DNA from 2 places in the Syntrophothermus sp. genome. Region 2 is predicted to be linked to the other one. Evidence: riboswitches for the same ligand, from Rfam matches in the RefSeq annotation. Region 2 holds a riboswitch; the other holds the start of a gene.
The links. A riboswitch is a leader RNA that binds a small molecule or an ion and turns the genes downstream of it on or off. The one in region 2 is predicted to bind S-adenosylmethionine.
Positions count from the first base shown of each region.

Region 1: another riboswitch for S-adenosylmethionine. It lies ahead of HPY90_RS11095 (homocysteine S-methyltransferase family protein); the one in region 2 lies ahead of HPY90_RS00595 (tRNA sulfurtransferase).

Region 1 is NZ_JABUEX010000037.1:18,175-26,268, forward strand. Features, by position in the region: gene nadE (NAD(+) synthase) at 1-631, opposite strand, end outside; gene HPY90_RS11080 (UPF0280 family protein) at 663-1,433, opposite strand; gene HPY90_RS11085 (NIL domain-containing protein) at 1,524-1,943, opposite strand; gene HPY90_RS11090 (homocysteine biosynthesis protein) at 1,958-3,181, opposite strand; gene HPY90_RS11095 (homocysteine S-methyltransferase family protein) at 3,195-5,753, opposite strand; SAM riboswitch class I at 5,806-5,914, opposite strand; gene HPY90_RS11100 (Sec-independent protein translocase subunit TatA/TatB) at 6,009-6,233, opposite strand; gene HPY90_RS11105 (amylo-alpha-1,6-glucosidase) at 6,351-8,094, opposite strand, start outside.
Region 2 is NZ_JABUEX010000001.1:111,270-119,363, reverse strand. Features, by position in the region: partial or broken gene cysK (cysteine synthase A) at 1-141, shown strand, start outside; gene larE (ATP-dependent sacrificial sulfur transferase LarE) at 257-1,069, shown strand; gene HPY90_RS00605 (cysteine desulfurase family protein) at 1,199-2,365, opposite strand; gene hydE ([FeFe] hydrogenase H-cluster radical SAM maturase HydE) at 2,460-3,530, opposite strand; gene HPY90_RS00595 (tRNA sulfurtransferase) at 3,588-4,076, opposite strand; SAM riboswitch class I at 4,139-4,235, opposite strand; gene HPY90_RS16060 (MCP four helix bundle domain-containing protein) at 4,483-4,707, shown strand; partial or broken gene HPY90_RS00590 (methyl-accepting chemotaxis protein) at 4,740-5,306, shown strand; gene HPY90_RS00585 (HD-GYP domain-containing protein) at 5,368-6,552, shown strand; gene HPY90_RS00580 (phenylacetate--CoA ligase family protein) at 6,999-7,634, opposite strand; gene HPY90_RS00575 (heavy-metal-associated domain-containing protein) at 7,809-7,949, opposite strand; gene HPY90_RS00570 (heavy metal translocating P-type ATPase) at 7,996-8,094, opposite strand, start outside.

The DNA of each region.
Region 1 (8,094 bases), on a different contig from region 2:
CAGTTAAAAGGTAACGGTCCAAATCCTCATAGCGGATGCCCATCTCCGCTTCGTCCGTTTGATTCTCGTACAAGCCAGCCGAAGGAACCTTATTAATGATACATTCCGGAACCCCCAAGAACTTGGCCAGTTCTCTCACCTGTGATTTAACTAAAGCCCCGATGGGCATAAGGTCTACTCCCCCATCACCATACTTGGTAAAGTACCCGACTTCCAGCTCATCACGGTTACTCGTGCCTACCACCAAATATCCCAAAGCCTGGGCAAAATAATAGAGAGTTATCATGCGTAAACGCGGTTTAATGTTACCCTTAACCTGACGGGCCTTCTCTTCATTCCCTATCTTAACAAAAGCCTCATACTGCCCGAGAAGTAACTGGTAAGCATCGTCCAGTTCCACCATGATGCAGGGAATAGACAACTCGTCCGCTACCAGCTTCGCGTCCAACATGTCCTGAACACTGCTTTGACAAGGCATGATTATTCCGAGTACATCGTCCCCGAAAGCACGGCGGGATAGAGCTCCTACTACTGCCGAATCGATTCCCCCGCTAAGGCCGAATACGACCCCTTGGGCACCTGCTTCTTGGACTCTGGTTTTAAGCCATTCCGTCAGTAGGTCAACCACCATTTCACTGTCCAGAATAACTCCTCCTTCTCCCTCATCTCCGGTTAGCTTGCTTTGACAGAGGAATTATCTCCATTTCTCCCCATGCAGCTAACTTATCTTTCTTTATAACAATTACCCCCAGTACTCCGTCAATCCCTTTAGCATACTCCAGGGCCTTGACCAAATCACTCTCGCCCTGCACTAGGTTTCCGGCTCCGGTAGCGACCGCGTCTGCTAAAGCCGCACTTTTGGCTTTAATTACCGCCGCGTCAGCCCGCCCTAGGCTCACCGATGGGCCCACTGTCGCGGAGGAGGTACACACACCAACCGGCATCTCTGCGCCCCCTACCTTCAAACCTATACGGTTGCTGAAAGGAGACTCGCCGGCAAAAATCCCGATGATCCTGTCGTGTTTGCCACTCAAATAAATGTCTCCACCGTTTTCGACCACAACCTCCCGCACCCTGGATTCCAGCTCTTTTCCTACCGCTTCTGCAATAGCACCTGCTACGGCTGCCATAGGCCCAACCCCAGCTACAGCGGCAGCCCTTATCATGCTCATGGCTACGGGAGGCGCTCCCGGCAAAGCCGGAACCGGAGCAAAAGACGTCCTAAATTCTGGTGACAAGATAATATAGCTTTCCAGATCTCCTCGAAGTTTAATAACTGTCCTTTCTGCGAGCTCTACCAGTCCATCATTAAAGCTTTCTCTATCTACTCCTATCGCTAGATCGGTCTCCTTCAGCTTTATTTGGAAGTAAATGAGATCCGAGGCCTGGTAAAAAATCCGGTACTTTCGCCGGCTGTAATCGTTTTGTACCACTGCCCCCGCTCCTGCCTAGACTTGTTGCTTTCCTTGTTGCTTTAATTATATCTGATGTGTCAATTTTTGAACTACCAGTCACCCAAAGGACTATGCTACTTCAAAGTGCAGCTTCACTGCCCGGGTCGGGCAACAATCTAAGCACATACCGCATACCACGCAGCGGCTGTTGTCGAAAGATACCTCCATTTTTTCACGGTCGGTAATCTCTAGAGCCCCGGTTGGACAGAAAGAAGCACAAGCACCACACTGGATGCAGATTTCTTCATGCCAAACCACGGTTTGGCTTAGAGGCTCCACCCTAACCCCCAAGTCCTTCAGATAATTAACTCCTCGCTCAAACTGTTCTCTGGTTCCGACGAGTTCGACTACTAGGTATCCTTCTTTCTGTGGATTGATATCCGCTTTTAAGATGTTTATCACGAGGTCATAATCCTTGACTAATCTATAAATGATCGGTTGTTCCGATTGAGAGGCGGAGAAAAAGCAAACCACCCTGTTCTTTATCACTTTTCTTCCCCCTTTTATCTTAACCCATTGTACCCGTTTACATTGCGCTCAGGCAGTGAATGAAAAACGATGTCGGCATCGGCCGAAGGTAACGGTGCGACAGGTTGTGTCAGTTCGAACCTTCCGCTCTTTATCCATTCTTTGAGTATTTCAGCGATCTTCCGCGCTCTGGGATAGCTGGACATAGGAGTGGTTGGAACCTCTTTACCCCTAATGGTAACCTTCCCGCTCTTCAGATCCCTATAGTTTACATAGCCGAGATCAATGGGCTTGCAGTAGGGGTAACCTTCGCTGTAATCCACCACGGGACACAAAATCTCCTCATCCTTCACTGCCGTGTACCGAACCATTTCTTCGTCTAAAATGGGGATAGGTATACCTAGACCTACGTACATGCTGGCTCCGTACCCTATGAAACTGGCTCCAACCAGCCACTCCGGGCTCATCTGTTTAAGATCGCCGATCACGGCCAAAGTACCTGCTCCTCCTAAAGGAACGCCGTTTTCAGCTCTGGGAACATTGGGATGGTGTTGGGTTCCGTACCAAGCCACATAGCCTATCCCTCCCCCTAGGAAAATCCGGGTTCCAATGCCTATGGTTCGGTAATAGGGATCGTTCAACAGGGGGCTTAATTGCCCGGCACTAGAGTAACTTGCATTTCCCAGATTGGGCTTGAGTATACCCATATAAGTATAAATAGTGCGATTACCTAAGTTTACCGCACAGTTGTAATTCTGGTAAGCGTTTCTCGGATTATACAGATACGCTTCGTTTAGATCATCTAGGGTTATCATCGTTTCAATTTTCTTGCGCGGATAACAGTCGGTTCCATAACTTACGGCTTCTAGTCTTATCATTTTCCTAGCCACGAGGTCATGGATGACGTGACCTCCCCCGTACACGAATTTGCCCGGGTATACTTTGTTTTCCGGATCGTTTTCTGGAAGCTGGGTTGCACCGATGTAAGCGTCAACCGCAGCAATCCCAGAATATGCTTCTACCCCGTTAAGCCAAACCCGTTTCATCCTTATGCGGGGATTCGAATGACCGAAGTTAAGAAAAGCCCCCGACGAACACATAGGACCAAACGTCCCGGTAGTAACTACATCCACTTCTTCCGCGGCCTTGGTGTATCCTTTCTCTTCAACTATACCGATCATCTCTTCCGCCGTTACTACCACCGCTTTTCCCCGGCGAATCTTCTCATTGATTTCTTCGTAAGTCTTTTTCACCGCCATACAATCCTCCCCTTTAGTCCAGGTTGCAAAGTTTTCTGGCTTTTATAACTGCTTCGCGCGCATCACGGGCATAGGCATCAGCCCCAATCCGCTCAGCATACTCCTGAGTCAGTACCGCTCCGCCAACCATGACCCTGCAGCCGAGTCCCTTCTCGCGCAATTTCTCGATAACCTCTCCCATGCGAGGCATAGTGGTCGTCATCAAGGCACTCAGGCCAACGATGTCAGCCCGGCTCCTGACTGCTTCCTCCACGATGCGCTGGGCCGGAACGTTCTTGCCAAGGTCTATCACCTTGAACCCGTAATTCTCCAGCATCAGGCTCACGATGTTCTTACCTATGTCATGGATGTCTCCCTCGACGGTTGCCATGATAATTGTACCGAATTGTTGCTGGGCCTGTTGTGTCAAAAATGGCCTGACTGTCGCAAAACCTTTCTTCATTGTTTCGGCCGAAAGCATTAGCTGAGGTAAAAAGTACTCCTGCTTTTCGTAAAGCTCACCTACTTTCTCTATTCCCGGTATCAAAGACTTGTTGACTACCTCCAAAGCAGCGATTCCAGCTGCCAAAGCTTCTTTCACCAGTCCAACTATTAGGTGTTCCTCCCCTTTAACCACCGCTTCCTCTATCCTAGCAGCTATATCGGCCCCCTTGGAACCCTCTTCCTGTTTAACCTTTTCTTCCCCGGCTACAACAGGAAGTCGGCTAGCATCGTCAACTCCTCCCGGAGGCTTGCCAGCTACAAGCAAGGGAATGTTGCACTTCTCACATACCCACGATCCAGGTCGAACAGCCTCTGAGGGCAAAGATGTTCTATCTTTGAACTCACCTACGAACTTCCGGGCGGAAATATCCCGGTTAAGGAGCACCCCAGACGCCAAAATGACCTCCCGAATACGCTGGTCAAACGGGTTGATTATCGGGAGATCTAAACCGCTACCCAACGCCATAGCCAAATAGGTCGAGTTAAGGATTTCTCTAGCCGGCAGTCCATGGGAAACATTACTGATGCCCAAAACCGTAGCCAGTCCTAGTCTCTCACGAACCATCCGCACGCACTTGATGGTTTCCATGACCTGGGCTTGTTCTGCCCCGGCGGTCTTGACCAGGCAATCGATATAAATATCCTCTTCGCGCAAACCGTATAACCGGGCCTGCTCTAATATGCGAACCGCTATCTCGAACCTCTCCCCGGCTGTTGACGGGATCCCCTTCTCGTCCAAACATAATCCCAGTACCGCTGCCCCGTACTTTTTAGCCAAAGGCAATATACGCTCCAAAACCTTTTGTTCGCCCGTAGTTGAATTGATTAGAGGACGGCCCACAAAGGCCTTTAAGGCAGCCTCTACCGCCGCCGAATTGGCTGAATCTATTGATATCGGCACGTCCACCGCGCTTTGCACCGCAATTACCGCCTTTTCCATAGCCGACGGTTCATCGATACCTGGGACCCCAACATTTACGTCTATCAATGGCGCCCCGGCTTCCACCTGCTTCCGGGCTTCTTCGGCCACCATGGCCATGCTGCCCTGGGCAATGTCCTGACCCAGTTTCTTGCGAGCAGTAGGGTTAATCCGTTCCCCAATAAAATGAAGCGGACTATCCTCAGACAATACTACGTACCGGCTGCGCGAGGCCAGAGCACGAACCCGTTTAGGCCTTCTGGTTACCGGGGGAAGGCCCCGCAAGATTTCAGCCATAGCCCTGATATGGGCAGGAGTAGTCCCGCAACACCCGCCGATCAAGTTAGCTCCAGCTTCCCGCAAGCTCAGGGCATAAACAGCCATACTCTCTGGAGTCTCCGGGAAAATAGTGCGCCCGTTTTCTAGCTTAGGAAGACCAGCATTCGGCTCCACTGACAGAAAAATTCCGGTAACCCGAGCCATCTCTTCGATAACCGGGAGCAATTCTTTGGGCCCCCCCGAGCAATTAGCGCCGATAGCCGTTACTCCCAAAGCTTCCAGCACCAGTGCAGCCCCGGCCGGAGAAGTTCCCATCATGGTCCGCCCGTTGGGCTCGAACGTCAAATGGGCCAATATCGGCAGGTCAGTATTCTCACGGGCCGCAATCACGGCGGCCCGGAGTTCACCTATATCAGTCATGGTTTCAATCGAAACCAGGTCAGCCCCGGCTTCGGCCCCAGCTACCACCTGCTCGCGAAAAGCCTCGTAAAGCTGGTCAAATGTAGTATTCCCGGCTGGCTGCAACAAACGACCGGTAGGGCCGATATCGATAGCCACCAAGGCCCCGCTGCCTGCCACTTTCTTGGCAGCCTTGACCGCAGCCTTGTTTATTTCGACCACGCGGTCTTGCAAGCCGTATTCAGCCAGCTTGAAACGGTTAGCTCCGAATGTATTAGTCTGGATTATATCAGCACCTGCTTCTATATATTGGCCATGTATTTCTTCCAGTACTTCCGGGTGTTCCAGCCCAAACAACTCCGGGCAATCCCCTGGGCGCAGCCCTTTCTCTTGAAGCATGGTGCCCATGGCCCCGTCGAGAATGATTATCCTTTCTCTTAACAAAGATGCCAGGTCTTTGTTCAAGTGCTTCACTCCTTTTACCCAAAACATAAAAAAGCCTCTTCCCAGGAAGAGGCATATGAACTCGCGATTGGTCTGCCTCCTCTTATCTCCCAGGAATCACATCCTGCAGGAATTGGCACCATACCTCGGATAACCAAGGCGGTTGCCGGGTTTCATAGGGCCCGTCCCTCCACCTCTCTCGATAAGAGTTGGATGCCTTATTCAACTTAACACTAAAGAAAAATCTTCTTTAGGACCATGGTTACCATCCCGAGCCGCAACGGCCACGACATAGAGCACCGTCTACGTAGAACTTGCACTGCTGTTGTCCTTGCTGTCCTTTTCATCCAGGGAAACCGCTTCTCGTATTTCGTTTTGTATTCCTGTAGATGCCTTCTTGAACTCATTCATAGCCCGGCCGATGGCTTTACCGGCCTCAGGTAATTTCCCCGGTCCAAAAATGATTAGAGCTATAGTCAGTATCAGTATCAATTCCCACGGCCCGACATTCCCGATCAAGCCAAACACCGTTAGATCCACCTCCTTTATCGGCAGCGGGCAGTTCCGCGTGATGCCCGCGTCCTGTCCTAGCTTTCATATGCCATTCTACTCTTTTTTTATAAGCGGTGCAATTCTTAATTTCTTTTAGTCCTGGATATCGATCTTATGCCTTCCTTTGACCCCCATAACCTCTTCCGCATAAACCCGGAGCACCTCTCCTACTGACCAGGCCTGGGCAAAGCAACCCCTGGGAGAATGCGGAAAATCGCCGTCAAAAATCTCAGAAACGTTACCAACGCATCCGTCCTCAAGATGGATCAAAAGGGGTTTTACCATTTTCTTTATCAACGTCAGGCGCCCGCTGTAGTCAGCGTAAATCCTGCTCACCGCCGTGACGAAATGTCCCCACGGCCACACCCAAACGGTTCCCTGGTGATAAGCACGGTCGCGCTCGTGCTCGCTTCCACCATAGGTGCCTTTGTACCCCTCGGAGAGAGGACACAGAGTCCTCAGACCGAAAGGGGTGTAAAGCTCGCGCCATACTTTTCTTATTACACTCTTTTCCTGTTCCGAGTTCAACAGACGGGTTGGCAGGCTAACCGCGATTACCTGATTGCACCTTAACGTGGCGTCTTTGTCAACTTCTCCCACGACATCATAGAGATAACCGCCTGGCTCAAACCAGAACTCCCTGACGAAAGAGCTCCTGACCAGGTCAGCCAGTTTTGTAAACTCTTTACCCGATCTCGGCCTTCCAAACCGACATGTCAAGTAAGCCAAAAACCGTGCAGCAAAATGCCACAACGAGTTTATCTCCACGGCTTTCCCCCTTCGCGGGGTTACCGGTTGCCCTGCAATTCGGGCATCCATCCAAGTCAGGGCCATCCCTTCCTCTCCCTGGGTGACTAGCCCGTCTTTATCTACCTTGATGCCGTACCTTGTTCCCCGGCAGTAGTCATCAACTATAGTACAAAGACAAGGGTACACTTCGTTCACAAAATCCCAGTCCCCCGTATATTCAAGGTACTTGTGCACAGCCCAAAATAGCCACAAAGAAGCATCAACCGTGTTGTAATGAGGACATCCAGAATCATCGGAGAAGCAATTGGGTACTAAGCCTTCCTGAACCCAGTCCACAAAGCCCTTAATTATCTCTCGTGCATCTCGGTAACGCCCCGTCACCAAGGTCAGCCCTGGCAGGGCGATCATCGCGTCCCGTCCCCAATCCGTAAACCAGGGATAACCCGCAATTATGGTCTTCTTACCCGTGTTCCTGCGTTCCACAATGAAATCATCCGCAGCCAAAGTCAGCACCTTTATATGATTATCGGTCTGCGGTAAGGCGCGGCCTAATCTCTTCATACGGTCGAGCGATTCGTTTCTTTGTTTAAGTACCCACTCCTGGTCAATGGCCAAGTCTTCGGTAGAAGCCCTTAGAGCCCAAGATAAACTCCTGTTGCTCTCTATCTCGAATTTCACCGGGCAGTACAAGTCTTCCACCGCATCTAGACCGCGTTCCGCCTCCAGCTCGTAGAACAGGTCATAGTACCAGAACCCCGCCCGCTGGAGTCTACCCCGGTCGGCACTCAAATAAAGTTTCGGTGCTCCTGGATAGGCCTCGATCATAACCCTGTTGTCCTGAATGCTGGTAAGAAACGGCCACTTGTTTTTGCGTACAGTCCAGTGGTAGTCGCGGTTTGTGACCAGCGGAAAGAGACAGAGTCTAAAATTAAGATTGTCCGGGTTGAGGACGTGGTACAGAATTAATACCGTGTTTTCGCCCCGCACCATCATGATCTCTTTTTGAATGAAAATGTTCTCCAATCTGTAAATATATGTAGGAAAAGGAAACCGGTGAAACTCATACAGAAAATCAAAACCGTGCCCG
Region 2 (8,094 bases):
GTAGGCATCTCTTCGGGCGCTGCCGCTTTTGCCGCCACCCAGATCGCCAAACGTCCTGAAAACAAGGGCAAGACCATCGTGGTTCTCCTGCCCGATACCGGCGAGCGCTATCTTTCCACTCTGCTGTTCCAGGAAGGATAGAACGACAAAATTTTAAGGGTGTCTGGTGTTAAACACCCCCAGATAGCATAGTAGCAGTAGTGTCCCAGCTTAAAGTGGAGTTTAAAATAGACCACAGCCAACGCGAGGTGAGATTTTGTTCACAGCCGGTTCCAAGTATGAAAATCTCTGCCGGGAAATTGCCGGCTACGGCAAGGTAATGGTGGCCTACTCGGGAGGAGTCGACAGCACCCTGCTCCTGCGGGCGGCTCTGGATTGCCTCGGCCGGGATAAGGTCCTGGCCGTCACTTGCAAATCCCAGCTGACCCACGAGCTTGATTTGGAGGCGGCCCGGCAATACACCCTGTCTATGGGCGCAGAACACCGTCTCATTGAGATCAATAAGCTGGAGAATGAGAACATAGCGGCCAATCCGCCCAATCGCTGCTACTACTGCAAGCTACAACTCTACACGTTACTTGAGCAGCTAGCCCGGCAGGAGGGTTATTCTGCCGTCATCGAAGGTAGTAACGTCTCCGACCTGGACGATTACCGTCCCGGCTTTGAAGCCCTGAAGCAATTCGAGCTAGTAAAAAGCCCCTTGCTGTCCGCCGGGCTGGACAAATCAGAAATACGTGAATTGGCTCGGAGCCTGGGACTGAACAACTGGAACCGGCCGTCCAACGCCTGTCTGGCCTCAAGATTCCCTTACGGAGAACGCCTGACGGTCGAAAAACTGGCGGCCGTGTCCCAGGCCGAAACCGAGCTCACGGCCATGGGATTGACCGGAGTGCGGGTCAGATATCATGGGTCGGTGGCCCGAATCGAACTGTCTCCGGCGGAGATCCCCCGGATAATGGAACCGGCAATAAGAGCCGCCGTTTCCCAAACGGTAAAGAAATGCGGTTTCACCTATGTCAGTCTGGACCTGGACGGCTACCGCACCGGCAGCCTGAACGAAGGATTATGATATACCTGAATGCTTTCCGTGGACGTGTCGCCTGTGCCCAACTTTATAGCAGTGAACTCCTCGAGAGTGATACCTTGTTCTTTTATAACTTGGTCATTATGAACCCTAACATAACGGAGATACCATGGTTTATAATAAAGCCCTGAGTTTCTTAAGCGCTGCGATCAAGGCCTCGGCTAACCGGTCGATGTCATCCTCAGTGTTCAGTATCGACAGGCTCACTCGTATAGAACCCTCCGCCTCCCGCGCGGAAAGGCCGATAGCTTTGAGAACATGGCTTATTTTGACCTTCCTAGAACTGCACGCGGCCCCCGTGGAAACGAATATATTTTCGGCTTCCAGGTAGTGCACGAGCACTTCGCCCCGTACGCCTGGGAAAGACAGGCTGACGATGTGAGGAGCCGCCTGATCGAGGGGCGGGCCGTTGATCCTGAATTTGACCCCGTTGGAATCGAGCCGCTCTATTAACCTGGTTTTGAGCCGCCGCATCTGCCCGGTATGTGACTCAAAATCAGCCGTGGCCATTTGGACAGCCAGGCCAAAACCCACGATTCCCGGCACGTTCTCGGTTCCGGACCTTATCCCTCTTTCCTGGCCTCCCCCGTATAACAACGATTCAAGGGGGGCCCCTCCTGCGACGTACAGGGCTCCCACCCCTTTCGGGCCGTGTATCTTGTGGGAACTTAAGCTTATCATATCAGCGCCGGTCTGTTTCGGAGCAATCAATACCTTTCCCACGGCCTGTACACAGTCGGTATGGAAAATCAGGCCGGGGTTCACCTGTTTGCAGGCCTCAACCAACTCACCCACCGGTTGAACGGTCCCAATCTCGTTATTTACTGTCATGATGCTGACCAGGATCGTATCCGGGGTTATTAAAGAAGCTAGTTTTTCTGGATAAACCCGTCCGGTGCTGTCTACAGGACAGAAGACGATTTCAAACCCCCGTTCACCAAGCTTTTTTAAAACCTCCAGTACAGAGGGATGTTCAATGGGGCTGCTTACTATCCTGTTGCCGCGTCTCCGGTTGGCCATAGCAGCGCCGAACAAAGCCAGGTTGTTGGCTTCGGTCCCGCCTGAGGTAAAGATTATTTCCTCGTCCCGCACCCCCAACCCCCGGCTTATCTGCTTCCGGGCCTCGGTCACCAGCATCTCGGCCTCCAGGCCTTTTCGGTGGAGAGAAGACGGGTTCCCGAATTGCCTCACCATGACTTCCCTGACCTTATCAGCAATTTCGGGGAGAACCGGAGTCGTAGCACTGTTGTCCAAATACACTTCCCTGATATCCGCAACCACTGGCACTTCACTCCTTGCCTTTTCGATCACCGCAAACCGGATACCTCAGCTTGTGCGGGATCTTCGCATCCAGGTAAAGCAGGCCAAACAACTTCTAATTACCGCATCGTGATTGTGGCAGTAGATGAGCCCTCTTGAAAGAATGCCCATAGCCCTGGCTAATAGGACGGCCCAAGGAATATATGCGCCCGTGCATGCACGCCTGGCACTGCTCCGCTTCTTCCCCAATGCAGACCTTGGCAGGATATAATTCATACAGAGCGCGATACTTCGCTGGGGTAACATTAGGCATTACAACATTCGCCCCCAGCTCCAGGGCCTTTTCTCGCCCATCAGTCGGCCTGAGAGTAGCCAGGGCGGTGGTAGCGGGAATATGAGCATCACGGGTTACGATTCGGGTGAGAGCTATAACCTTGAAGGTCATCTCCACAGTCCCATTCGCGTTTCCGGCCAGGGGAGTTTCTTCATGGCATATATAAGGTCCCACTCCTACCATATCCAGGTCCAGCTCTCTGAATTTCAGTATATCCATGGCCAGGTCCTCAAGGGTTTGGCCGGGCAGTCCGATCATAACTCCGGACCCTACCTGGTAGCCGATTTCCTTTAGCCAGACGAGAATCTGCATACGCTCATCGTAGTCGGAATCAGGGTGAAGCCTACTGTACAACTCGCGGTTGGAGGTTTCAAAACGTATTAGAAATCTATCCGCCCCTGCCTCGTGCAGCCGCTCGTATTCTTCCCGGGATCGCTCTCCGATACTCAGGGTAATAGCTACATCTGCCTCTTGCTTTATTCTCCTAATTATGTCTACCAATTTACCCACCGTGTAGTACATATCCTCTCCCGACTGTAATACCACCGTTTTGTACCCCAATCTCTCTGCCACAGCCACAGTGGCCAGTATTTCTTCAGCGGACATACGATAGCGTTGTAGCTTACGGTTCCCCCTGCGGATGCCGCAGTAGTTGCAGTTCTTCCTGCAGTAGTTGGAAAACTCAATCAGGCCACGCAGGTGAACTTCGTCACCCACATACTTTTGCCTGACCCTATCCGCCCGGTCGTAAAGCCGGGCCAGTTCCTGCTCGTCTTTCAGGGCCAACAGGCAGACAATATCCTCCTTGGATAATTCTTGTTCTTGATCAATCTTCTTAAATACGTAGTTCAACAAACCTATCCCTCCCTAAAGAACGGTTAAAAAGCCGGTCTTGCCGAAGACCGTACTCTACGGAAGCCAGGTGGCATCAATGTCCAGTGTCTCGACCGTCTCAATCGCCTCTCGCAGTAAGGGTTCCCAGTCGACTTTACTCTCGGCTTCAACTATGATGTCCAGTTTGGGTTTGGTGGCCGGGTGTTTGGGAACAAACATGGAACAGCAATCCTCGTAGGGCAATATAGAAATCCCGTAAGTCCTTATTTTCTTGGCGATTTCAACGATCTCGGTTTTGTCCAGCCCGGCCAGCGGCCTCAGCAGCAGCATCCGTATGGCACTGCCGATTACGCTCATACTTTCCAGGGTCTGGCTGGCCACCTGTCCCACGCTTTCCCCGGTAATCAGGCACTGAATCCGTTGACCGGCTGCAATTTCTTCGGCGATACGAAACATCATTCGCCTTAATATTGTCACCCGGTATTTTTCAGGGCATCGTGCCATAATCGTATTGTACACCTTTCCAGTTCCGTGACGAGGAGTCCGGCCCCATCTTTTGTACATGCCCCTCCCCTCTCCTTGATTTTTCGAAAATAAAAGCCCCTTCCGGCAAAGAGCCATTGGCAACCTCATCTTTCGGAATCATTCCGCACGAGTTAGCACCGTGCACAAATCGGTTGCAGGGCTTCACAGGGCCAGTGCCTCCGCGACTATGGATGAGTATCTGCATGAGACTAAACTCTATAAAAATCATAGGAATTATAGATATAGTAATTTAATTTTTTTTTACTGTCAACACTTCCTTATTTTTCTGGATTATTTTCTTAATATCGCAATATCGCACCAGTTCTTGACAAGATACTTTCCCTTTGGTAATTTTAACTTATATCATTGTTCCTATTATATTAGTAGGATTTATATCTGCCTTCTGGTTCCTTGTCATGAATTCTCTATATGAAAGGAGATTGCCATGAGCATTCGTCGCCGCTTACTTGTGGGATCAATTATAATTCTGGTTTTTGTGGTTCTGGTGGGAGCCGTAGGATTAAACTCTTTGAGCAACGTGAACCACGAGGTTGAATCTCTTAGTAAGTACCATTTACCCAGTATTCAGATAACCGATAATCTTAAATCTCACATCGCAAATTTCCGGGTAGCGGAGCTCCAGTACATATATTCGCCCGACGCCCCATGATCTCGGCAGCTATTGATTACGTTAAGGAACACTCCAATCAAATCGGGCAGATAACTGCCGTCATAACCGGGATTGCCGAACAGACCAATTTGTTAGCCCTCAATGCCGCTATTGAGGCGGCCCGGGCCGGGGAACACGGGAGGGGCTTTGCCGTAGTCTCAGAAGAAGTAAGAAAACTCGCAGATGAGTCAGGCAAGGCGGCCAAAGAGATTACTATGCTAGTCGACTCTATTAGCCGCGCCACTGACAACGCCATAATAGCCATGAACGCTGGCACATCAAAAGTTGATCAAGGGGTCGGACTTACTGATACGGCTTTTGATTCTTTCCGGCTAATCACATCGGAAATCGAACAGACCAGTAGCCAGATAGAAAACGTTTCCGCATCCATACAACAACTTACCAGCCTTAGTTTCAAAATCGCAGGGATAGTGGATAGTATTGGCAAGTCATCCGCCCAGACGGCAGCAATTGCCGAAGACGTGGCAACCGGTGCGAGGACTCATACGGGAATGGTGGCAGAACTTACTCATATCATTCTTAGCCTAAAGGATACCACTGCCCAACTGGAAGAATCGATACGGTTCTTCCACACGTAGTCTGAAACGCGGGTTTCTTTGCCTACTTTGGCGGCGAAAGAACATGGAAGGGATTGGGACAATGTACATTAATAAGCATCCTGTAACGCATGAAACTCGAAGGTACACATGTGACGTAGAAGAACAACTCAAGCGTAATCAAGATTTGCTAGCTACCATGAATTGTCTTATGCGCCTCTCTCTCGAAGAGACAAATCTAGAAGATATCCTTAGGGCCGCACTCGACCTCATCGTCTCCATACCGTGGCTTTCAGTGCAATCGAAGGGCAGCATTTTCATCGTCGAGGACGAACCCGGGGTTCTGGTGATGAAGGCTCAAAGCGGGCTTGCCGCTCCACTTTTGGAAACGTGTGCACGAGTTCCCTTTGGGAGGTGCCTCTGTGGACGTGCAGCACTGGAACGCAAGATACAGTTCGCTGCCCACCTGGACGAACGTCATGAAACCCGGTATGAAGGTATCGTTCCCCACGGTCACTATTGCGTTCCCATCCTATACGCCGACAGGATTCTGGGAGTGATAAACCTGTATGTGAGAGAAGGTCATGTCCGCCAAAACAACGAGGAAGAGTTCCTGGCAGCCATCGCCGATATGCTAGCTGGCATTATCATCCGCAAACGGGGTGAGGAAGCGCTGAAGCAGAGCATTGCAAAGATGCGCCGAACCTTGGACGGTGTAGTTAATGCTCTGGCAGTTACCGCAGAAAAGAGGGATCCGTATACGGCGGGACACCAGCAGCGGGTATCCCATCTGGCTTGTGCTATCGCCAAAGAAATGAAGCTCCCCGAGGACCAAATCGATGGAATAAGGGTGGCGGCAACCCTTCACGACATTGGTAAGATAGCTGTTCCTTCCGAGATTCTTACCAAACCGGGTCAACTTACCGAATTGGAATGGGGGCTGATCAGGTGTCACCCCCAAGCCGGGTATGAAATTCTAAAGAACATACCCTTTACGTGGCCTGTTGCCCGTATCGTTCTCCAGCACCACGAACGAATGAATGGCTCCGGGTATCCGTCCGGCCTCTCCGGCGAAGAAATCCTTTTGGAGGCAAGAATACTGGCGATTGCTGACGTGGTAGAAGCCATGGCCTCTCACCGGCCCTACAGGCCCGCTCTCGGAATAAAAGAAGCCCTCACTGAGATTTCACAGAATAGCGGCGTTCTTTATGATTCTGATGCTGTTAATGCCTGCTCACGCCTCTTTCAAAAGGACGACTTGACAACCCTGGCGCGATGTATGTCTTAATAAATCCCCCAAAGGAAGCTTCATGTAAGTTTCTTTAATTTAGGATGTATCACATTTTTTTATCTGTCCTTACTAGTTTTCTTGCCAGGGAAAGGGACAAAGGGAGTTATTGAAGATACCTCCACTTCCTCTCATATCTTTTGCATTGGTCCATGTCAGGGAATACTTGCCGGTGACTAGGAGTTGTTACCCACCCACGCAAATCTCCTCGCACCGCCTTTATCGCTGGCAATTACTGTTTTACCACTATCTTCACTTCCCGTTACTGGGGTTCGCAGTCAACAACATATTAGGGAGAACAGGGACTGCCGGTAGTTTTATAGGAGTGACAAAAAAATGCAGAGGCTATCTCTGCATTTTTTCGTTTCAATGGCAGTATTTCATTTGAGATTCTTTAAGGCTGCCCGGCTTCTTCCGGTATGACGCCACAACACCTGTCCAGTTCTTCATAAGGTACTTGGGAATTCCGGTTCACTGTGAATCCGGAAGAAGGGAGTAGGAATCCTGGCTGCCCCAACCTTGTGAGTAGCCTCCAGCCCCTCTTCTACGCTTTCAAACTGTGACCGGGGAATGGCAAAAACCTCTTCGTCATCGTTGGTCATGGCCCCCAGCCGCTGAGCCCCGAGCACCACCGGCCCCCCGCAGAATAGGCTCATACTGATGGCGTGAACGTACCTGTCGGCTGGTCGCATTCCCGTAGACCAATAGAGACGGGCTTCGTAATCCATCCACTCGTCGAAGTCCGTCCGGGTAAAGGGGGAAGCCGTGGGCACCCCGGTTGAGCCGCTGGATAGAGCAGTATACACTATCTCCGTCTCGGGTACGGCTACCAGGTCACCCAGGGGCGGCTGCCTTTCTTGGCTCTCCCGTATTATTTGCTTATTTAGAAATGGAAACCGTTCCAGGTCTTCCAGATATCGTACCTGGTGAGGACGAATCCCCTTTTCATCCATTATCCTTCGATAGTACACGGACCCATGGTAGGCCCGTAACACGGTCTCGGACAATCTGGCAAGCTGGTAAGCGCGAAGCCCGTCTTGGCTCATGGTCTCGATCTCCGCCTCCCAGTAGGTATTTCCCATAGCTCATTTCTCCTTTCCCAATTAAGACCAGGCTCTGTCATGGGTAGAGTTACCCGCCCGTACCAAGAACAAAGGCCGGGGAGAGCGTTCCCTGCGGGTCCAATCTCCCTGGCCTCCAGTTATCTAGTCAGCCGGGTGCCTAGAAACTATACATGACTAATCCCATGGGTTTTATCAAACCATTGACCGGGGATAACTGGACTTCACCCGGCGCACCCCGGGAATCCTGCGTAACACCCTTTCAATTCTGGTCTCGCAGTTACTACAGGTCATACCCCTGAGGTTCAGCACCTGCTTTATGACATGCTTCCGCATCAATTAATGCCCTCCCCACATAGGAACCTGCAAGCCCGGTTCCTTTTCAGGTCAACCTTACCCGCTTAAGCCTCAAGGCGTTACTGACCACCGAGACTGAACTTAAGGCCATGGCTCCTCCCGCTAACACCGGGCTCAGAAGTCC